Regions from separate parts of the Aeromonas genomosp. paramedia genome, predicted to be linked through region 1. Evidence: riboswitches for the same ligand, from Rfam matches in the RefSeq annotation. Region 1 holds a riboswitch; the other holds the start of a gene.
What was found. A riboswitch is a leader RNA that binds a small molecule or an ion and turns the genes downstream of it on or off. The one in region 1 is predicted to bind lysine.
Positions count from the first base shown of each region.

Region 1 (11,450 bases):
GTGCCGTGATCGAACTGGCTGACGGCGTGGAAGGCTACCTGCGTGCCTCCGACGCTGCTCGTGACCGTGTAGAAGACGCCACTCTGGTGCTGTCTGTTGGTGACGAAGTTGAAGCCAAATTCATGGGTGTTGATCGCAAGAATCGTACCGTAAGCCTGTCTGTCCGTGCCAAGGACGAGGCTGACGAGCGTGTTGCCATCGACAGCCTGAACCAACAAGAAGAAGTTGTGTTCAGCAATGCCATGATGGAAGCGTTCAAAGCCGCCAAGGGTGAGTAATCCTTGATGCAAGAAAAGGGCGGCTTCACGCCGCCCTTTTTTATCTTGGCATAATGAAAATTGCATGTGATCGGGGAAGGAGATTTAACCTTATGACCAAATCAGATCTCATCGAACAATTGGCTGCCAGCCGCATGCATATGCCGGCCAAAGATGTCGAAGCCGCCATCAAGGAGATCCTTGAGCAGATGGCATCGACCTTGCAAAACGGCGACCGGATTGAAATCCGAGGATTTGGAAGTTTCTCACTGCACTATCGTGCGCCCCGCGTGGGTCGCAACCCCAAGACTGGGGACAAGGTTGAACTGACCGGGAAATATGTCCCGCATTTCAAGCCTGGTAAAGAGTTGCGCGAACGCGTGAACATCATCGAATAATGCAGAAAATGGCATACCTGGGTATGCCTTTTTTATTTTTACGTCTTTAGATATGTGATTTGTCAGGTTTCTCGCAGTCTTTTCCCATTCGCTCTAGAGTCTGCCTGTAATTTTAAGGATAATCAGTCTCTCATTAGCTACAGACAGGGAGATCTTATGAAGCGTATCTTGGCCCTCATCCCATTGGTGCTGGTGTTTGTACTGACCCTCGCCATCGGTTCGCAAAATGGCCAGCTGGTGCAGTTCAACTATCTCATCGCCCAGGGGGAGTTCTCTCTCTCCATGTTGCTGGGGTTCTTCTTTGCCGGTGGCTTCCTGTTGGGCTGGCTGGTGTTCGGTCTGCTCTTCCTGCGCTTGAAACTGCAAAACCGTACCCTCAGTCGCACCATGCGTCGTCAATCCCGTGAGTTGGAGCTAGCCCGGTCGCCAGCCAAGGAATAATGTCCCTCGATGCTTGAACTGCTTTTCCTGCTGTTGCCGATTGCCGCTGGTTATGGCTGGTACATGGGACGCAGGAGTGTTCGCCAGGACACCCAGCAACAGAGTAACCAGTTTTCCCGCCAGTACGTGGCGGGCCTCAACTATTTGCTGTCTGACGAGTCGGACAAGGCGGTGGATCTCTTTATCCAGCTGCTGGAAGTCGACAGCGAAACCATCGAAACCCATCTCTCCCTCGGCAACCTGTTTCGTCAGCGGGGGGAGGTCGATCGTGCCATCAAGATCCACCAGAACCTGGTCGCCCGCCAGCTGACCCGGGAGCAGCGTCAGCTCGCGCTGCAGGAGCTGGCCCGGGATTTTCTGGCTGCCGGCCTGCTGGATCGGGCCGAAGCGCTCTGGAAGGAGCTGTGCGAAGACAGCGACTTTGAAGAGACGGCCCTGGCGCAGTTGCTCATCATCCATCAACAGCTGCGTGACTGGGACAAGGCCATCGAGGTCGCCATTCGCCTGCAGAAATTCCAGGGCAAGAAGCTGGCGGAGCCCATCTCCCATTTCTATTGCGAGCAGGCCGAGAACGCCTTGCGCGACGGTGACAAGGGGGCGGGGGTCGCCAAGTTCAAGCGGGCGCTCGCAGCCCACCCTGCCTGTGCTCGGGCCAGCCTGCGACTGGCCGATCTGTCGATGAAGGAGGGCAAGTTCGAGGAGGCCAGCAAGGATCTGCTGCGGGTGTTCGAGCAGGACATGGATTTTGCCTCCGAGGCCATGCCCAGGCTGCTCGATTGCTATCAGCAGCTTGGCCGCACCCAGGAGCTGATCCCGCTGCTGGAGAAGGCGGTGGAGGATCATGCCGGTGTCAGCGTGACCCTGGCCCTGGCCAATCTGGTGGAGGCCCGCGACGGCCTGAGCCAGGCCCGCGCCCTGGTGCTGCGCCAGCTGCGGCGCCACCCCTCCATGAAGGGGTTTTACCAGCTGGTGGGCTTCCAGCTGGCGAGCGCCGAGGAGGGGCCCGCCAAGGAGAGTCTGGAGCTGCTGCAGCAGCTGGTCGGCGAGCAGATCAAGATAAAATCGACCCACAAGTGCCGCCAGTGCGGCTTTGCCACCCATTCGCTGTTCTGGCAGTGTCCCTCCTGCCGGCAGTGGGGCTCCATCAAGCCTATCCGTGGCCTGGATGGTGAATAGCCCTTAGTGACAAAAGGTCCGTCCCCGCGCGTCTCGAGCGGGGGCGGCAAGCCTAACCTGGCGCAAACCCGAGTGAGCAAGATGCCAGACTGCGACCGGCTCGCCGGCCGTGTCGAGTCTGGATGTGGCATAACAACCCATAGGAAGTGACATGCAAGACCCCAAAGTACTGGTCGCGCTGGATTATCAGCACGAAGCCGATGCCTTCGCCTTCATTGAACAGATCTCTCCGGCCGAGTGCCGCCTCAAGGTGGGCAAGGAGATGTTTACCCTGTTTGGCCCCCAGTTCGTGCGCCAGCTGGTGGCCAAGGGCTTCGAGGTGTTCCTGGACCTGAAGTTTCACGACATTCCCAATACGGTTGCCAAGGCCGTGGCGGCGAGTGCCGAGCTCGGGGTCTGGATGGTGAATGTCCATGCCAGCGGGGGAGAGCGCATGATGCGCGCCGCCAGGGAGGCGCTGCTGCCCTATGGCGACAAGGCGCCCTTGCTGATTGGTGTGACCGTGCTGACCAGCATGGAGCAGTCCGACATGGCGCCCCTGGGTCTGGATGTGAGTCCGGCCGAGCAGGTGATCCGGCTGGCCACCCTCGCCAAGACGGCAGGGCTGGACGGCGTGGTCTGCTCCGCCGAGGAGGCTCGCGAGTTGAAAGCCTTGCTCGGCTCTGACTTCAAGCTGGTGACCCCGGGCATTCGCCCGAGCGGATCGGCGGCCGGGGATCAACGCCGGGTCATGACGCCGCTGGCGGCGGTGCAGGCGGGGGCCGACTACCTGGTGATAGGCCGCCCCATTACCCAGGCGGCGGATCCGGCTGCCGTGCTGGGGGCGATCAACGCCGAGCTCTGCCGATAAGGGCCGACCCCTGAATGACAACAGGCCGGATTGCAGATCCGGCCTGTTGCGTTTTGATGGGTAGCTGAGCGCTGCTGCAAATGAGTGGCAGCCCTTATCCCCAGGGGGTCAGGACTTGACGGTCTGCACACCCAGGCCGATGGGGAAGAGGCCGAGCAGCAGGCCGGCGGCCGAGCCGATGAGGTGCGACTCTATGTGCACCCTGGCGCCAATGAGGGCAGAGACAGGGCTCTCGCCCGCACTGTAAAAGTCCAGCCCGAGCTTGATGACGATGCCAAGCAGCATGAGCCAGCCCGAGTAGCGACGATAGCGGATATCCTGCATGGCCCCCCACACGAACAAGCCGTGCAGCAGGCCGGAGAGCCCCATGTACCATTGGGTCTGCGGGCACCACCACCAGATCCCGAGCCCGACGGCCGTCCCCAGCAGCAGGAGCAGCACGGGCAGGCGCCAGCCCGTCAGGTATTCGCGAAACAGGCTGTAGAGCACCGCAAGCCCGCTCAGGTTGAGCAGCAGGTGCCATCCGTTGGTGTGGGCCAGATTGCCTGTTATGATGCGCCACCCTTCGCCGTGGGCGATCAGGTCGCGATCGAAGGAGAGCAGGTGGTTAGGTACGGTGAAGAAGAGCAAGGCAGTGACGAGCGAAAGCGTGATGACCCAGAGCAGACCCGATTTTTCTGACAACATGAAACAACCCAACGACAGAGAGAGCCGATACTGTACACGCTGTGCCCGAGCCCTCAAAGCCTGCCTGTGTGAATATATCCGGCAGGTGCCCCACCTCGCACCGCTCCATATCCTGCAGCATCCCAACGAGGTCGCCCACCCCAAGGGAACGGCCGCCCTGCTGGCCGCCTCCCTCAGCCATGCCCGCATTCACGTGGGGGAGCACTTCGCCGATGCCGACTGGCTCAATGCCCTGCTCGCCGACCCCAAGGTGCAGTGCTATCTGCTGTGGCCCGATGATGAGGCCCTGACCCTGACCCTGGCGCAGGTGCGAGCGCACAGTGAGCAAGCCAGAGAGGTGCACTTCATCCTGCTCGATGGCACCTGGCGCAAGGCCTATCGCATGTTGCACAGCAACCCGGCCCTGCTGGGGTTGCCGAGGATCACCCTCGGCGCCATGGCGGGGCAATATTCCATTCGCAAGAAGCCGTTTCCCGAGGCGCTGTCGACCCTGGAGGCGGGCTACCATCTGTTATCCCAGTGGGAAGGGGAGCCCGAGCGCTTCGCCCCGCTGATGAACCTCTTTACCGAGTTGAACCGGCAGTGGCATGACTTTGCCCAAGGTCGCCGTGCCTGAATCTGAATTGCAAACAGGAGTGATGAACGTGAAAAAAGCCGTCGTGGTATTCAGTGGTGGTCAGGACAGTACCACCTGTCTGGTGCAGGCCCTGGCCCTCTATGATGAAGTGCACGCCATCACCTTCGACTATGGTCAGCGCCATCGGGAGGAGATCGAGACCGCTCGCCGTCTGGCCGGGCAGCTCGGGATTGCCGCCCACAAGGTGATGGATGTGACCATGCTGGGTGAGCTGGCCGTCTCGGCCCTGACCCGTGACGACATCCCGGTCAGCGGTGAGTTGCAGGACAATGGCCTGCCCAACACCTTCGTGCCGGGTCGCAACATACTGTTTCTGACCCTGGCGGCCATCTATGCCTACCAGGTCGGCGCCGACACCCTGATCACCGGGGTGTGCGAGACCGACTTCTCCGGTTATCCCGATTGCCGCGACGACTTCGTCAAGGCCCTCAATCAGGCGGTGTCGCTGGGGCTGGATCGCGCCATTCGCTTCGAGACCCCCCTGATGTGGCTCGACAAGGCGGAAACCTGGGCCCTGGCGGATCACTATGGCCACCTCGAGACGGTGCGCCAGCAGACGCTCACCTGCTACAACGGCATCCAGGGAGATGGCTGTGGCACTTGCCCTGCCTGCGAGCTGCGCAGCCGCGGCCTGCAGCGCTATCTGGACGACAAGGTGGGCATCATGGCCAGCTTGCGCGAGAAAACCGGATTGTGATCCTGCCTCTTTCGCCGGTTTGGGGTATAATCCGCGCCTTTTGCAGCAAGCCGTGACCGAGATGCACTACCCAATCAACGAGATCTTCCAGACCATCCAGGGGGAGGGCGTCTTCACCGGCGTGCCCGCCATCTTCGTTCGCCTGCAAGGCTGCCCCGTGGGCTGCCCCTGGTGCGATACCCGCCATACCTGGGTGGTGGATCCTGCCCGTGAGGTGGGTAGTCGCGAGGTGCTCGACCGATCCAACGAGTCCGACGGCTGGAGCAAGATGAGCACGGGCGAGATCCTGGGGAGCTTCGAGACCCTGGGTTACCGGGCGCGTCATGTGGTGCTGACCGGTGGCGAGCCCTGTCTCTACGATCTGCACGAACTCTCGTCGGCCCTGCTGGCGGCGGGATATCAGGTGCAGATCGAAACCAGTGGTACCAGCGAGATCCTGACCCACGCGCAGACCTGGGTCACCGTCTCCCCCAAGATCGGCATGAAGGGGGGCTTGCCTGTGCTGGTATCGGCTCTGGAGCGGGCCAACGAGATCAAGCATCCGGTGGCCACCGAGCGCCATATCGAGGAGCTCGATGCCCTGCTGGCCACGGCCAGCCTGCGTCCCGACGTGGTGATCGCATTGCAGCCCATCAGCCAGAAGCCCAGGGCCACCGAGCTGGCCATGGCGACCTGCATCGCCCGTAATTGGCGGCTCTCCATCCAGACCCATAAATATCTGAATATCGATTGATATGGACAGACTCTCCGATGAGCGGGTATTGCTCACCCTGGCGGGCAAGATGCCCTACGGTAAATATCAGGGGCGACGCATCATAGATATTCCAGAGCCCTATCTGGTATGGATGGCGCGCAGCGGTTTTCCGGCTGGTGCGCTGGGCCAAACCCTGGCACTGGCGTACGAGATAAAACTCAATGGACTGGAGTCCATGATTATTCCCATTATTAACAGGATGTCAGAATGAGAATATATACCCGGCAAGGGGACAAGGGCCTCACGCGGCTGGCTGATGGCTCCTCCCTGGCAAAAGATGACCGGCGGGTCGAGACCTATGGCGCCATTGACGAGCTCAATTCCCAGATAGGTCTGCTGATGGCCGAAATACTCGAGAATGAGCCGGCATTATTGGCTCAACTCATATTGCTGCAGCAGGAGCTGTTTGATTTGGGTGGGGAGCTGGCGTTTTCCAGCGAGGCGCAAAATGCCTCCCTGTGGCAGGTCAATGAGGCCTGGACGGCGCGGCTGGAGCAACAGATTGACGCCTACAGCGCCCAGTTGCCGGTATTGCGCAATTTCATTCTGCCGAGCGGTTCGCGGGCGGCGGCGCAGGCCCATGTGGTGCGCACCCTGACCCGTCGCTGCGAGCGGCTGCTGCTCGGCCTGAGCCGGGAAGAGCAGGTGAACCCGGCGATCCTGCCCTATCTGAATCGGCTAAGTGACTGGTTTTTCACGGTAGCCAGATACTTGCTGGTCTCTGCCGGTACCCCGGAAGTGCTCTGGGTCAAGGCGGCAGACAGGCGCTGAGGCGCCCGGCATGGAAACAATAAAAAACCTCGCATGGCGAGGTTTTTTATTGGGCGGGACCCTGTTTCAGATCAGATGGCAAAGTCTTCCACGGATTTGCCTTCGGCCACGGCCTTGGCAATGGCGGAGGGCATGCGGCCCTGGCCGGTCCAGGTTTTTTCCACGCCATTGTCCAGATAACGATATTTGGCGGGGCGGGGGGCACGTTTGCCCTTGCTGGCCTTGGTGCTTTCGGTGGCAACTGTGCCCACCAATTCAGCAGGATCTATCCCTGCGGCTTTCAACATTTCGGCGTATTCGGCAATTTTCTTCTGATGTTCTTCACGGGCCTGACGTTCGGCAGATTCATCCTGCTGGCGCTCGGCGACCACCTCGGACAATTTCTGCAGTCCCTCTTCCAGTTGCTCCAGGGACAAATCGCGGCAGGCTGCGCGCAGACTACGGATATTCAGCAGAATTTTCAGAAATTCGTTCATATTGGCTACCACGCGAGCAGAAATATTAATGGGAAGGGCTGGTTTTTCGATAATTTATAGGGGGGATTGGCACCAAGTCAAGCCTGCCAAAATAATTAATTAGGCAGATAAATAAAGTCCGGAAATTATTCACGACGCCCGCTTTATTCTCTTTGCAGGAGTTTCATTTCCGAATGAGTGCCGAGTAGATGAAAATATCGACTGTGTCGTATTTTATGAACCATTTGACTACCATTTTTCCGCTTATCGCCACACAAGCCTTGAAATTTAATCAAAAAACTTGCTATCACCCGGTGGCTCGATAAAATGTGCCGCGAATACCTTTAAGTAGAGGCGCGCTGCCTATGAGTAACCGAGCGGAGGGTGATGCCTGCGATGCTCGATGAAAGGAGTCGGCGCCGAAGTGACCAGGCCATCATACCGGGTTGCTGGTTCTGCATCGAACAGGTGCAGGACTGCCATAGTCATCCACTATGGAGCGCTACCTGAAGGGGCTGAGGAGTATGCCCGCCCTGGGTTTTGTTTCTTTGATCCTCTCGGTAGATCTCCACCTGTTGTCTTTAGGTGCAAAGAGATCATGGACATCGTTCATTACGCCGACTCCGGTTGGTCCGTCGTTCCCCCCCTGTTGGCCGTCGCCCTTGCGATCATCACCCGCCGCGTCCTGGTGTCGCTGGGGGTGGGCATAGTCGCAGGCAGTCTGCTGCTCAACCAGTTCTCCCCCCTCGAATCCCTGCATTACATGCTGAACACCGTGCTCAAGATCTTCTGGGTCGACGGTGCGCTCAACCGGGACAACGTCAACATGATCCTGTTCATGTTGCTGCTGGGGGGCCTCATCAGCCTGATGAGCGTCTCCGGGGCGACCCGGGCCTTCGCCGAGTGGGCCGCGCGCCGCGCCAAGACCCGCAAGGGGGCCAAGGCCCTCACCGGCATGATGGTCTTCGCCTTCTTCATCGATGACTTCTTCCACAGCCTGTCGGTGGGGGCCATCTGCCGCCCTGTTACCGATCGCTTCCAGATCTCCCGCGCCAAGCTGGCCTATCTGCTGGACTCCACCGCGGCGCCGGTCTGCGTGCTGATGCCCATCTCCTCCTGGGGCGCCTACATCATCGCCCTGGTGGGCGGCATCATGGCGGCCCATGGCCTGACCGATCAGAGCCCCATCTCCGCCTTCGTCGAGATGATCCCGATGAACCTCTATGCGGTCTTCACCCTGATCATGGTGCTGGTGGTGATCGCCTTCCAGCTCGACATCGGCGCCATGCGTCAACACGAGCAGTGGGCGCTGGAGGGCAAGCTGTGGGATGAGTCCAAGGGCCGTCCCATCGGGCTGGACATGGAGTCGCCCGAGGAGAGCAATGGCGGCATGATCGACATGGTGCTGCCGATCCTCACCCTGACCCTGGCAACCGTCTACTTCATGATAGATTCCGGCGCCGCCGTGCTGGCCGATAAAGGCCTGCCGTTCAGCGTGCTCGGCTCGTTCGAGAACACCAACGTCGGCTCCTCCCTGGTCTATGGCGCCCTGTGCAGCCTGGTGGTCTCCATCGGTCTGGCCATGCGCCTCAAGCTGGGTGCCAGCAACTGGATGAAGGCGGCCCCCCAAGGGATCATGGCCATGCTGCCCGCCATCAACATCCTGCTGTTCGCCTGGACCATAGGCGCCGTGGTGCGCGACGTGGAGACCGGCAAGTACCTGGCTTCCATGGCCAATGGCAACCTGCCGATCGAAGTGTTGCCGGCTGTGGTCTTTATCCTCTCCTGCGCCATGGCCTTTGCCACCGGCACCAGCTGGGGCACCTTCGGCATCATGCTGCCGCTGGCCGGCGACATGGCGGCTGCCAGCGACATCAGCCTGATGCTGCCGATGCTGGCTGCCGTGCTGGCGGGCTCCGTGTTCGGTGATCACAGCTCGCCCATCTCCAGCACCAGCATACTGTCTGCCACCGGCGCCGGCTGCCATCACATCGATCACGTGATGACCCAGCTGCCCTATGCGCTGGCCATCGCCTTCGGTGCCGCGCTCGGTTACCTGGTGATGGGGCTGATGCACTCTGTGCTGGCTGGCTTCACGGTCAGCGCGCTCTGGTTCCTGATCTTCTCCGGTTACCATTTGCGCAAGGCTCGGATGCACCGCGCCCTGGCCGTCGCATAAAGAGAACAAGGGGCCCACGGGCCCCTTGGTTTTGGCAGGGGCTTTGGTTAGCATGCCCCCCATCAATCCCGTTTCGGAACCCCATCATGGCTTCACTGCACTACAAATTCGCCACCATGAACTCGGGCAAGTCGACCCAGCTCATCCAGGCCCACTTCAACTATCTGGAGCGCGGCATGTATCCGTTGGCCATGACCCCCGCCATCGATGACCGCTTCGGTGCCGGGATCATCAGCGCCAGGGTCGGGCTGGAGCTGAAGGTGGAGGTCTTCAGCGACAGCTGCGATCTGTTCGAGATGGTCAAGGCGCGCCATGCAAATCGCCATATCGATGTGTTCATCGTCGACGAGGCGCAGTTCCTGACCCGGGAGCAGGTGTATCAGCTCGCCCGCATCGTCGATGAGCAGGATATTCCAGTGATTGCCTACGGCCTCAAGACCGATTTTCGTGGCGAGCTGTTCCCCGGCTCCTACCACCTGCTCTGCCTGGCGGACAAGTTCGAGGAGCTCAAAAGCATCTGCTGGTGCGGCAACAAGGCGCACATGAACTCTCGCGTCAACGAGGCGGGGCAGGTGATGCGCGACGGCGAGCAGGTGGAGATAGGGGGGAACGATCGCTATGTGTCGCTCTGCCGCAAGCACTATCTGGAAGGACGGGCTTACAGGTAAGCCACAGCATGGATAAGGGCGCCTCGGGGCGCCCTTTTTTGTCGACGAGCGGTTCAGTCTATCTCTATGTCCACCGGCGCTATGATGGGGTCGGCCACCGGCAGGCGGTGGAACAGCTGGCGAAAATGCTGCTGTACCCGGCCTATGTCCACCAGGGACATGCCGGAGGCGAAGCCGAACCAGACATAGAGGCCGGTGAGATCGCGAAACATGGGGGGCAGGTAGCGGGGGGCGTCGATGAGCCCCTCCAGATAGTGCTGATAGAGCACGGGGATGTCGTCCAGGGTCACCTTGCCGACAAACAGCATGGGCAGGATCTCCGGCACCCCTTCCAGCACCGCGCTGCGGATGAAGTTGACCGTCTCCACATAGCCCTTCACATAGGAGAGATCCTTGGTGAAGCAGGCGCCGCCCTCGACCATGCCGCCCCTAAACACCCGCTGGGTGATCTTGTAGGCATCGTGCTCGCTGGCCCCCTTCTCGACGAAGTGGCGGAACACCTCGATGAAGTCGGCGCCGCGCTCCGCCATGTCGATGGCCATCACACGATCCGAGATGCGCTTGGCCCTGTCCGGGAAGGAGCTGAAGGTGAGGGTCTCGATGAGCACGGCCAGCCCCTCCTGGCAGGCGGTGATGCGCGGCGAGCCGGCCCCCAGCCAGGTGGCATAGGATTGCTGGCGGCCGTTGAGGGTGGTGCCCACGTGCACCCAACCCTCGTGCACCTCCAATACCTGCAAATCCAGCTCGGAGAAGCGGGCGTGGGAGCTCAGCTTGATGTAATCCCCCCCTGCGGCGGCATCGGAGACGATGCCATCGCTCAGCTTGACCTGCACAGTGCCGTCGCTGAAGTAGTTCGACAGCTTGCCCTGCAACCTGGCCACCGCCGCTTCCCCCTCGAACTCCTTGGGGTAGGGGCGCACCAGATGGCGGGCGCCGGGCAGGGAGAAGATGTCGCAGAGGCGGGCTCCCAACTCCTTTAACGTCTTGCGATCCCCGCGCAGATGATCGCTCGCCGAGCCGTACAGCAACTGGCTGTAACGCTGGAAGTCCGGCTGCCCGCGCTGGCGCAGCATCTCGATCACCACCATGTACTGATCCACCGTCTCTTGCAGGATCCGGCCGAGATCATCCTGTGGCCCCAATTTTCTGCGGATCCTGTCCCTCAACTCCTTGAGCTCCAGGTATTTGTTGCGGGGATCGAAATCGAGGGGGAGGGCCTGATAGAAGTCGGCATCGATGGCGGGCAGCACTCGTCCGCCCTTGGCGAGAAACTCGGTCTGCAGGTGGCGGGGCCACTTGATGGCATCCAGGATGCGAATGGGTTTTTGCAGGGCGAGCAGTTCATCCGAGAGGGATTTGAGGTGCAGGCGATACTTTTCTTGGATGGTCATCGGGCCTTCTGTGGAGGCGAGTGCGGTACGAGAATGGCTGAGTATATGCATAGCGCTTGCCAAAAAGAAGCGAGACCGGGGGTGATCCC
Region 1 covers NZ_JAAROG010000013.1:7,524-18,973, reverse strand. Annotated here, with positions in the region: gene rpsA (30S ribosomal protein S1) at 1-278, shown strand, start outside; gene ihfB (integration host factor subunit beta) at 371-655, shown strand; gene HB860_RS08725 (LapA family protein) at 812-1,096, shown strand; gene lapB (lipopolysaccharide assembly protein LapB) at 1,106-2,272, shown strand; gene pyrF (orotidine-5'-phosphate decarboxylase) at 2,424-3,122, shown strand; gene rrtA (rhombosortase) at 3,231-3,809, opposite strand; gene HB860_RS08705 (tRNA-uridine aminocarboxypropyltransferase) at 3,775-4,425, shown strand; gene queC (7-cyano-7-deazaguanine synthase QueC) at 4,454-5,143, shown strand; gene queE (7-carboxy-7-deazaguanine synthase QueE) at 5,205-5,876, shown strand; gene HB860_RS08690 (DUF3820 family protein) at 5,878-6,108, shown strand; gene HB860_RS08685 (cob(I)yrinic acid a,c-diamide adenosyltransferase) at 6,105-6,668, shown strand; gene HB860_RS08680 (H-NS family nucleoid-associated regulatory protein) at 6,740-7,144, opposite strand; lysine riboswitch at 7,465-7,636, shown strand; gene HB860_RS08675 (Na+/H+ antiporter NhaC family protein) at 7,722-9,302, shown strand; gene HB860_RS08670 (thymidine kinase) at 9,389-9,970, shown strand; gene HB860_RS08665 (flavohemoglobin expression-modulating QEGLA motif protein) at 10,024-11,361, opposite strand.

Region 2 (11,450 bases), on a different contig from region 1:
ACCAGGAGCTGGTGAAGCTCGGGGTGGACGTGCGCACCGCCACCATGATCACCGAAGCCACTAGCGATGGGCTGCACACCAAGGATGGGGAGCTGATTGAAGCAGACCTCATGGTGTGGGCCGCGGGCATCAAGGCACCGGACTTCATGAAGGAGATAGCGGGGCTCGAGACCAACCGCATCAACCAGCTGGTGGTGAAAGAGACCCTGCAGACCACCCGTGACGAGAACATCTTCGTCATCGGCGACTGCGCCGCCTGCCCGCAGCCGGACGGCAAGTTCGTGCCGCCCCGCGCCCAGTCCGCCCACCAGATGGCGACCCAGGCGTTCAAGAACATCCTGGCCAGGATGAACGGCGGCGAGATGAAGCCCTACCTCTACCACGACCACGGCTCGCTCGTTTCCTTGAGTCGCTTCTCCACCGTGGGCAGCCTGATGGGCAACCTGATGCGCGGCTCCATGATGGTGGAAGGCTACATCGCCCGCATCGTCTACATCTCCCTCTACCGGATGCACCAGGTGGCCCTGCACGGCTACATCAAGACCGGCCTCATCATGCTGGTGGGCCGCATCAACCGGGTGCTGCGCCCGAGCATGAAGCTGCACTGAGCGGCGTCGGCAAGGGAAACCACAAGGAGAGGCCTGGGCCTCTCCTTTTTTTATGGCCGAAGCGGGACCTGCCTAGAAGCGTCTGCCGTAGTTCAGGGCAAAGAAGTAGAGGGCCGGGGTGGGGTAGCGACCCGAGAGGGAGCTTTCATCGACGCTGGCGCTCTCCATGTGAATGTACTCAAACCCGGCCCCCAGGGTCTCCTGGGCGTTGAAGGCATAGGTCACCCCGGTGCCGAGGCGCAGCGCGGCGCCGCTCGGCACCGTCAGGGCGGTGTGCTCCTGATCCCGATAGGCGCTGCTGTCGTAGGCCAGGCCGCCATTGAGGGTCCACTGCGGCGTCAGCGCGTGCTGGAGCCCCACCGCCAGGTGGTAGCTGTCCTGATAGAGTCCCTTCTGCGAGGAGGTGCGGTCGAAGATGGCGACCTCGTTGTCGTTGTAGCGGCTCCAATCCTGCCAGCCCAGATTGCCCATGATGGCCCAGTCGTGGGCGAAGCCGTGAAAGGCGCTCACCATCAACTGTTGGGGACTGTTGACCATGCCGGAGAGGGGGAGGGTGGCGCCGATCCCGGGCAGATTGGGGCGCGAGAAGGTGATGTCGCGGTCGATGGCGAAGTGATAGGTCACCTCGCTGGCATAGCCGAGTCCGAGTCGGGTGCCCGGGTTCCACTCATAGAGCAGCCCCAGCCTGGCATTGAGGGCCCAGTCACTGTCGTCCTGCTTCTGCTCCCCACCACTGCCCTCCCGGGTGAGGGCGAACAGGCCGTAGTTGATGCCGACCCCGGCCCCGAGGGACCAGTGCTGGTCGAGGCGGTAGGCGATGGATGGCTGCAGGGTGAGGGCGAGCAGGGTGGCCTCCTTGATGAGCTGCTTGCCGGCCCAGTCGCCAAAATCCAGCCCCAGCCCGAAGTTGCCATAGAGCGCCAGGCCCGCCGACCAGCGCTCATCGAGCTGCTGGCTGTAGTAGGCGGAGGCCGCGGGGAACCAGCCGATGACGGTATCGACATCCCCCTGCGCGGGATCGTCCAGATCGTAGGGGACGTCCCCGTAGAGCAGTTGTCCGCCCAGGGTGAGGTGGCGCCCCTCCAGGTGGCTCAGGCCGGCGGGATTCACCAGCTGCACTGTGGCATCCTGGGCCCTGGCGGCCATGCCGGCGGAGGCGAGCCCGAGATCGTTGGTGCCGGTTTCGTACAGATAGAGGCCGGCCCCCTCGGTGGGGGCGCTCAGCAAGGTGGTCAGTGGCAACAGCAGCAGCGTTCGTTTCATCAAGGTCCCTCTCCCATCAATCCTGAGGATCGGCCCCCTCAGGCAAGTGCCAGATGCATCTGGCAAAGAGGGAGAAGATCCGCGACACAGGCAGTATAGATGGCACTTTGAATGCTGAATCAGTCACTTGTCAGTGCCGGGGGCGCAGCGTCTCCCGCCGCCTCCGGCAAGGCGGGGTTATGCTTTGGCCAGCGCCTTGCTACCATGACGGCAACGGTGCCCCGCGCACCCAGCCCAACCCACAGGAGACCTCATGATCCTCTCAACCACCCCCACCCTGGAAGGCAAGACCATTCGTGAATACCGCGGCATCGTCGTGGGTGAAGCCATCCTCGGCGCCAACATCTTCAAGGATCTGTTCGCCGGCATCCGCGACATCATAGGCGGCCGCTCCGGCGCCTACGAAAAAGAGCTGGCCCGGGCCCGGGAGATCGCCTTCGAGGAGCTCAAGGAGCGCGCCCAGGCGCTGGGGGCCAACGCCGTGGTCGGCATCGACATCGACTACGAGGTGGTGGGGCAGAACGGCAGCATGCTGATGGTCAGCATCAGCGGCACCGCAGTGGTGATCTAGCCCGCCAGCACCGGCCCTGCATGGCCAAACGTCCCGTCACAAGCCGACCCCGAGGTCGGCTTTTTATTGGGCGCGGCACCGCCATGGCATGGGGGGGCGATTCACCCTTCTTCCTTGCGGGAGAAGGGTGGGGGATGAGGGGAGGCCTGGGCCGGGAAAGTTGTTTATTTTTTCTATCCGACTGGCTTGTATCGTTTGGTTTATCCAAACAAAAAAGGGCCTGTCCGGAGCCTATGGGCCCTTGTCGGGGAGAAAACAGCTGGATTAGGATGGAACCTGCTGCCGGATCTTGGGGATCCCGGCCCCAGACTCTCAGGAGCGACCGTCATCCATGGCACTGCGCAAACCCGCCGGGCTCAAGCCCGGCGACACCATAGGCTTCTTCTCTCCCTCCTGCGCGGCCACCGCCTGGGCTCCCCGGCGGTTCGAGCGTGCCAGGGCATTTCTGGAAGGGCAGGGTTTCAGGCTCAAGGCGGGCAGCCTGACCGGTGAGCGGGATCACTGGCGCTCCGGCTCCATCGCGGCGCGGGCCGAAGAGCTCAATGGCCTCATCCGGGATCCAGAGGTGCGGGCAATCATGTCGGTGATTGGCGGCAGCAACTCAAACTCCCTGTTGCCCTATGTGGACTACGAGGGGCTGAGAGAGGATCCCAAGATCATCGTCGGTTACTCCGACGTGACGGCCCTGCTGCTCGGCATCCACGCCCAGACCGACCTCGTCACCTTCTATGGCCCTGCGCTGGTGGCCTCCTTTGGCGAGCTCTCGCCGCTGGTGAACGAGACCCTGGCGGGCTTTCGCCAGATCTGTCTGACCGGTGGCGCCGCCGCGCCCCATACCCTGCCGACCCCGACGCAATGGACCGACGAGCGGCTGGATTGGGAGAACCAGACCCGGGCCAAGCAGTGCCTGCCAAACCGGTTGATCTCGGTGGGTTCCGGCCGGGTGCGGGGCCGGCTGATCGGCGGCAACCTCAACACCCTGACGGGGATCTGGGGTTCGCCCTATATGCCGCCCATAGCGCGGGGGGACATTCTGCTGCTGGAAGACAGCCTCCGGTCGGCGGAGACGGTGGAGCGCTCATTTGCCCACCTCAAGCTGTGCGGGGTGTTCGAGCGCATCGGCGGACTGGTGCTCGGCAAGCACGAGCTGTTTGACGGCCAGGGCAGCGGCAAGCAGCCCCTCGATATCCTGCTGGAGGTGGTGGGGGAGCCCGGCTTCCCCATACTGGCGGAGTTTGACTGCGCCCACACCCACCCCATGCTGACGCTGCCGCTTGGCATCGAGGCCGAGCTGGATCTCGACGCCCAGACCCTCACCCTGTGCGAGCCCTGGCTCCGCTAGTCGCAAGAGAAATGCAAAGAGGCCGCAGTTGCGGCCTCTTTTTATTGGGCTCTCGGGCAGGATCAGGGCAGGGCATCGGCCCGGAAGGTGTGGCAAGGATCTGCGGCCCCCGTCTCTTAACTGTTTATTGATCTCAGGGTAATGCATCGGCCCGGAAGCTGGCGCGGATCTGCGGCACCAGAGGGGAGGGGTCGAAGCCCTTCTCCTCCCCGAGCACCGGGTGGAGCAGGGGTCTGTCCTCTATGGGGGTGAGATCCCCCGCCAGCAGCGCTCGGGTGGCCTGGCCCATCTGGTAGAGCTGGCGCACCGGGGCAAACTGGCGATCGAGTGCGATGGCGCCATCGTTTCGGGTGAAGGCCATCATGGGGATCTGGTAGGGGGCATCCCGGGGGGGCTTGGCGCCATGGATGCCCTTGCCCGCCGACATCAGGAAGGGCTGGTGATCCCCGAAGGCCACCACCAGGTAGCGCTTGCCTGAGCCGTCCAGGGTCTTGAGCAGCCGCTCCAGGGAGGCCATGGCGTCCACCACCCCGGTGTAGTAGGTGTTGAGCAACTGCCGCTCCGCCGGGCTCTGATCCGGGCAGGCCCTGTCGATCTGCTGGGCCCGATAGCGATCCCCGTCGAAGGGGCCGTGCCCCTGCATGGTGACCGCGTAGGCGAACAGCGGCTTGTCATCCTGCTCGCTGCGCCTGATCAGGTGATCGATGAGGGCATCATCCGAGATGTAGAGCCCCTTGTGTTCCAGGGTGGTGAAGCGGGTGTCGAACCAGCGCTCCTGGTAGCCGAGCGCCGGAATAGCCTTGGCGCGGCCCCAGAACTTCTCCACATAGGGGTGGGCGAACAGGGTCTGGTAGCCGTTCTGCCTGGCGCTGCTGGCAAGGCCTGGCACCTTGTCCGAGAGGTAGTAGTAGGGCACGACCCCCTGCTTGAGCAGGCCCACCGGCAGGCCGGTATTCATCTCGAACTCCGCCAGCACCGTCATGCCCCCCGTGGTGGGGGAGTGGATGGTCTTGTGCCACTGGGCCACGCCGGCGGGCAGAGAGAGGGTGGGGGCGGGGGCGCAGATCCTGCCCTGCCAGTCGAGCCAGAGGGACTCATATTGCAGGACTATCACCAGATCGAAGCGGGGCGGCTGGCCCGGGGCCGGCTGGCTGAGCTCTGGGGTGCGCTCGTTGATCTGCAGGGGGTAGCGGAAGATGTTGCCGCTTTGCAGCATCTCGTCCACCAGGTTGAACAGGTAGAGGCCGGGACCGGCGCGGATGATGTCCCTGTGATAGTTGACCGCCCTGTCCACGTAGCGGATGTTGGCCCCCAGCAGCTTGTTGCCGGTCTGGGTGGCGAACACGCAGAGCGCGAAGAAGGCGGCGGTGGCGGCTGTGGTGCGCAGGATCCAGCGCGACAGTGCGAAGCGCCAGCACAGGAACAAGAGCCCCAGCAGGGCCAGCACCGGCAGCACGGGGTGCTGATCGAGCAGTATGTGCAGCAGGGCCATCAGGTTGCCGAGATCGTCCCCCCCCAGCGGCACCCCGTAGATGGCTATCTTCATGAAGTTGGCGAGCAGCCCTATCCCCGAAAGGGCCGTAAAGACCAGCCCCATATAGAGGTTGAAGCCCGCCAGGGCGCAGAGGCTCCAGCCCAGCACCATGCTGCCCCAGGCGAGGTAGTAGTGCTCGGGCCGAAAACCCGACCAGAGCAGAAACTCCCCCAGCTTGAACACCACGAAGCCGTGCAGCAGCACGAAGGTGAGGTTGCCGAGCAGCAGGCTGCCCAGCACCCGGGAGCGGTAGCTGCGGCGCAGCCGCGGCAGCAGGGCCCTGAGCACGGCGGCGCTCACCAGCAGCACCAGCAGCAGGCTGGTCATCAGATAGGTCAGGTTGAAGCCGCGCTCCGGCAGGGTCTGCAGGATCTGGCTGTACTCGGCGCTCTCGGGTCTGTCCGCCAGCAGCAGGCCGATGCGCAGCTGATAGCGGCTGTCCAGGGCGTCGTCGGGGGCGCGCAGGGCGCTGTTGAGATCCAGGGTGCAGCGGTTCTGGCGACACTTCTGGCGCTTCTCCACCGCCTGGCTCAGCTGATCGATGCGAATGCCCTTGTCGTTGAGCAGCTCCACCCGCACCTTGTCCCCCGCCTGCAGCGGCTTGAGCAGTTGCCACTGGCTGCGCACCACCAGATAGAGGCCGCGACTGTCGCTCTTGTAGAGCAGGCTGTGGCGGGTGAGGGTGGCGATGGGCTGATCGGCGGGCCCCAGGATCAGCGGTTGTGCCTTCCCGAGCCAGCCGGCGGGATTGAGCAGCGGCAGGGCCAGGGTCAGCAACAGCAGGGCGATCAGCAGGCCGAACAACCACCCGGCCAGAGACCGGGAGAGGGAGGGGCTGTGACCACAGACGGGGGCATTCATAGGGGCTCATCCTTGGAGCGGGCAGGGCAGCAGCGCTGCATCTATTTTGACCCGATGGTGAGGGGCTTGTTCCTTGATGTCAATTTAATGACGACGGGATGAATCCTGGGTGACAGCCTGGGCGTGCAAATTGTGATCCCGATCCGGGAGGGGCACTCATTCTGTGATGAAAGCGTCATCATGGGGCTTTGCCGCTGGTCTGGGAGGGGGGTGCTGTTTAGTCTCTCAGTAACGGTTGGAGGTACATGTATGAATCCCAAGGTTGCGGCACGTCAGGCAAGATTGCTCCAGATGCTGGAGAACGGGGACGAGATCCGGATCGGGCGTGAGCGGGACTGCCCCCTGCCCCTGGCCCAGTTGACCAGGCTGACCGAGGATCACCCGGACGTCGTCAAGGTCTATGGTCACGGGCTCACCGCCGAGGTGTTCCACCTCAAGGTGGAGGGCCATCACTGGTGCCTGAAGCGGTGCCGGCCAGACTCCCTGGTGGCCAACGTCGACGGCAAGACCGCCTTTCTCACCGAGCTGGAGCGGCGCCGGGAGATAGAGAGCCTGCGGGAGCTGCACCCCACCATCCTCTCCAACGTGGTCTGCACCAGCTTCGGCTCCGCCCGCGCCGGGGTGCTGGTCTCCCCCTGGCTGAGGGGAGAGCCGGTGCGCAGGCTCAATGAGCGCAACCTGGCGCAGATGCTGGCGGTGGAGGCGGAGCTGGCCCGCTGGGGCTGGTTTGACTGGGATCCGAGCCCGGGCAACCTGCTCGACGACGGCCAGCAGATCTCGGTGTTCGACTTTGGCTACATGTGGCCCTTCGATCCCCTCCACGAGTTCAACTCCAACGGCCTCACCGATCCGGCGTTTCATGTGCCTGAGCGGCTGGAGACCCGCACCCTGTCCGGGCTCTGGCTGGAGCAGATCGATCCCCTGCCGCTGTTTCGCCACTGGCGCACGCTCTGCCTCGCCTGGGCGAAGGGGGAGTTGCAGTACCTGAGCCGGGAGGGGGCCAGCGCCCCCGTGCTGGCCCGGATGCAGGGGCTGGTGGGGGAGTGGAGCGCGGCGCTGGCAAGCGAGCAGGCGCTCGCCGCCAACTGGTGGCGCGACATGTATCGCAGCCATCGGCTCGACATCCAGGACGATCTCAGCGGCAAGAGCTGCGGCCCCATGACCCTGCGTCGCCTCGACTGGCTGGAGCTGGCGGTGCGGGATCACTTCCCGGCGCTGGCCGATAACCTGGGGTTTGACGAGGCCGGGCTCAGCCAGGCGGCGCTGTTGCTGCGGCTGGGGGGGCTGCGCGAGCAGATCCGGGCCAACCTGTTGCCGACCCGGTCCCGCCAGCCCGCGCGCTGACATGGGGACGACAGCATGACGAGAGGGGCGCATCGGCGCCCCTCTTCGTTGGTATAGGGTCGCCGTGGGCTTCCCCTGATGCCAGCCCTTCTCCCTCGCGGGGAGAAGGGGCTGGCAAGGTTTTGTCAGGCTCAGTCGAGCAGCTCCTGATGGAGGCGGTTGACGATGTGGCCCGCCTCGCTCTCCTTGACCAGGAAGCAGAGGTTGTGGGCGCTGGCGCCGTAGCAGATCATCCGGATGTTGTGCTCGCGAATGGCGTCGAACACCCGGCTGCCCACCCCGGCGGCCTCGCTCATGCGGTTGCCGATGAGGGCCACCAGCGCGAAGTCGGTCTCCACCTCCACCTTGCACAGCTGGCCGAGCTCCGCCAGCACCTTGTCGCCCAGGATGGGCTCGCCGTTGCTCTGGCTGCCGGTGTGATCCAGGGTCAGGGAGACGCTCACCTCGGAGGTGGTGATGAGATCCACCGAGATGCGGTGACGGGCCAGGATGCCGAACACCTCGGCCAAAAAGCCGTAGGCGTGGAACATGTTGAGGCTGTGCAGGGTGACCAGCACCTGCTGGCGGCGCAGGGCCACGGCGCGAAACAGCGGGTTGCTGCCGGTGCTGGCGCGGATCCAGGTGCCACCGGCCGCGGGATCCCGGGCTGAGCCCACGAACACCGGAATGTCCTGGCGCAGGGCGGGTTGCAGGGTGGCCGGGTGCAGCACCTTGGCGCCGAAGGTGGCCATCTCGGCCGCCTCCACGAAGCTGATTTCCGGGATGGGGCGGGCCCGGGTGACCAGGCGCGGATCCGTGGTGTAGATGCCGGGCACATCGGTCCAGATCTCGATACTGCCGGCGTCCAGCGCCTCGGCGAGCAGGGCCGCGCTGTAGTCGGAGCCGCCCCGGCCCAGGGTGGTGGTGCGGCCATCGGCGTCGGCGCCGATGAAGCCCTGGGTGATGACCAGGCTGTCACCGAGCAGGGGGCCCAGGGTGGCTTGGCAGAGGGTGCGGGTGGCGGCCAGATCAACGGTCGCCTTGCCAAAGCGGCTGTCGGTGCGCAGCAGCTGGCGGGCGTCCTGCCACTGGGCCTTGATGCCCCGCTGGTGCAGCAGTTCGGTGAAGAGGCGGGTGGACATCAGCTCGCCGCAGGCGATGAGGCGGTCTGCGAGTTCGGCATCGGTGTGCTGGCAGGCCTGGCGGGCCATGGTGCGAATGTCGCCAAGCTGGGCGTGGATGAGCGCGCTCACCTCGCTCGGGTTGCCGAGCGCCGTCAGTATGGCCTGCTGGATCCCGGTCAGCTTGTCGAGCTGGGCATCCTGCCCGGCTTCGTCCAGTTCACCCTGGGCCAGGCTCACCAGCAGGTTGGTGACCCCGGCGCTGGCGCTCAGTACCACCACCCGGGTCGCCGGATTGGCCAGCACCACGTCGGCGCAATGGTTCATGGCCGCGGCATCGGCGACACTGGTTCCGCCAAACTTGGCGACGTTGATCGGGTTCATTGCATACTCCTGTCTCAAGGTGAAAATCCGGTTTCATCGGGCAAAAGAGAGGAGGAGGCAGAAAATGGCAGGAATAGCGAAGGATCCCGGCCAGAAGCACTCCATCCGCGGTGCCCATCCCACAAGGATCCTGCTGGATGCCTGTGGGATGCACACGACCGATGACAACCCGGGGGATTCAGCCCCCGCAGCCGACGTTGAGGCATCCAGTTGCCTCACTCGTCTCGGCGCTGCTCCCCCTGACCCAAGTTCACCGGACTCTGGTGTCCTCCCTTGGGCTGCCTGGGCAGCGCTCCTCTTCTGGTGCCACCCTGGAAGGTGGCGTGCATGTAGAAATACCCTGCTCTGGATTGCACTGTCAATCGAGTTTGTAAAAAAGTACACAATTGGCAACAACCAGGCACAAGATCAATCAGTTACGAAATGGTCTTGGACAAAACCTTGGAGCGGCGCTGCCAGTTGTAGAGGCGCTGGCGTGCCACCGGCAGATCTTCCACCTCCAGGGGATCGAAGCCCCGCTCCCGGAACCAGTGGATGGAGCGGGTAGTGAGCACGAACAGGCGGCGGATGCCGAGCCGCTTGGCCCGCTCGGCCACCTTGGCTACCAGCTGATCCCCTCGGTTGGAGTTGCGGTACTCGGGATGGATGGCGACGCAGGCCATCTCGGCCATGGCCTCTTCCATGAAGCAGTAGAGCGCCGCGCAGCCGATGATGAGGCCGTCGCGCTCTATGATGGTGAACTTGTCTATCTCCATCTCCAGCTGCTCCCGGGAGCGGCGTACCAGTATGCCTTCCTCCTCCAGCGGCCGGATGAGATCCAGGATGCCGCCGATGTCCTCTATGGTGGCGGCCCGCGCCCGCTCGGCGCTTTCGCGCACTATCTGGGTGCCGAGCCCCTCGCGGCTGAACAGCTCCTGCAGCATGGCGCCGTCATCCTGATAGCTCACCAGGTGGGAGCGCGGCACGCCGCCCCGGCAGGAGGCGATGGCCGCGCGCAGGTAGCGGGCGGTGCCGGACATCTCCTCGCCCGCCTGCTCCAGCTCCACCAGCAGCTCCTCGGCCTGCTCGGGGAAGAGCTCGGAGATGGCCACGCCCTGCCTGTTCATCACCCCCTGGGTGCTGCTGAAGCAGATGAGCTTGTCCGCCTTGAGATCCACCGCCACCCGGCGCGCCACCTCTTCCGAGCTCAGGTTGAAGCTCTCGCCGGTGACCGAGCAGCCGATGGGGGAGATGAGCACCAGCCCATGCTGATCCAGCTGGCGGGTGATCCCCTCCACGTCGATGCGCCGCACCCGGCCGCTGTGGCAGTAGTCGATGCCATCTTCCACCCCGAGCGGTTGGGCGGTGACGAAGTTGCCGCTCACCACGCTGATGCGCGCCCCCTGCATGGGGGTGTTGGCCAGCCCCATGGAGAGCTGGGCGGTGATGTCGTATTGCAGGCCGCCGCACACCTGCTTGATGATGGCGAAGCTCTCGTCATCGGTGACCCGGATCCGTCTGTGGTACTGGGCCTGGATGCCGGCACGGGCCAGCGCCTCGTCGTTTTGCGGACGCGAGCCGAACACCAGGACCAGGCGGATCCCCAGCGTCTGCAGCAGGGCGATGTCGCTGACGATGTTGGCAAAGTTGGGGTGGCAGATGGCTTCCCCGCCCATCATCAGCACGAAGGTGGCACCCCGGTGCACGTTGACATAGGGGGTGGATTGCCGAAAGGCATGGACCAGGCTGGGTTCGCGTTCACGCACGTGTTTCGTTCCATAAAAAAGCAGCAATTTGCTCAATATATGAAAATAAATTCACAAATCAAGACTAAATATTGGTTTTGATGTTTTGTGCCGCCATTTTGACCAGCCGCAGACACCCAGCGCCTTGGCGAGTCGGAAGGCGGTCAGCCCGCTGAAGGGACCGCCCTGGTTGATCCGGGCTCATAACCTGTTATCTTCGGGGTTCCTTTTCGTCAGCCGCCTCGCGCGGGATTTTATTCAAGGACAGGGCATATGGAGCAGATTATTTCACCGGCAGAGGCCCTGCCGGGACGACGGGAAGCGCTGGCGATCGGCCAGCAGCATGCCGTCAACGGCCACCCGACCCAGGGCCCCTGGCCCGAGGGGATGGAGCTGGCCTGGTTTGGCATGGGTTGTTTCTGGGGCGTGGAGCGCCTGTTCTGGCAGCAGCCCGGCGTCTATTCCACCGCCGCCGGTTATCAGGGGGGCCTGACGCCCAACCCCACCTACAAGGAGGTGTGCAGCGGTCTGACCGGTCATGCGGAGACGGTGCAGGTGGTGTTCGACCCTGCGGTCATCAGCTATGGCGAGCTGCTCAAGCTGTTCTGGGAGCAGCACGATCCGGCTCAGGGCATGCGCCAGGGCGGCGACATCGGCACCCAGTACCGCTCGGTGATCTTCTATGGGGATGACAGTCAGGAGGCCATCGCCCAGCAGAG
Region 2 covers NZ_JAAROG010000017.1:155,906-167,355, reverse strand. Annotated here, with positions in the region: gene HB860_RS11305 (NAD(P)/FAD-dependent oxidoreductase) at 1-608, shown strand, start outside; gene HB860_RS11300 (OmpP1/FadL family transporter) at 681-1,871, opposite strand; gene HB860_RS11295 (heavy metal-binding domain-containing protein) at 2,125-2,442, shown strand; gene HB860_RS11290 (S66 family peptidase) at 2,774-3,784, shown strand; gene HB860_RS11285 (LTA synthase family protein) at 3,918-6,179, opposite strand; gene HB860_RS11280 (hypothetical protein) at 6,429-7,523, shown strand; gene lysC (lysine-sensitive aspartokinase 3) at 7,655-9,007, opposite strand; lysine riboswitch at 9,094-9,315, opposite strand; gene argA (amino-acid N-acetyltransferase) at 9,424-10,752, opposite strand; gene msrA (peptide-methionine (S)-S-oxide reductase MsrA) at 11,005-11,450, shown strand, end outside.
Region 2: linked by a shared signal. The riboswitch ahead of lysC (lysine-sensitive aspartokinase 3) and the one ahead of HB860_RS08675 (Na+/H+ antiporter NhaC family protein) in region 1 are both predicted to bind lysine.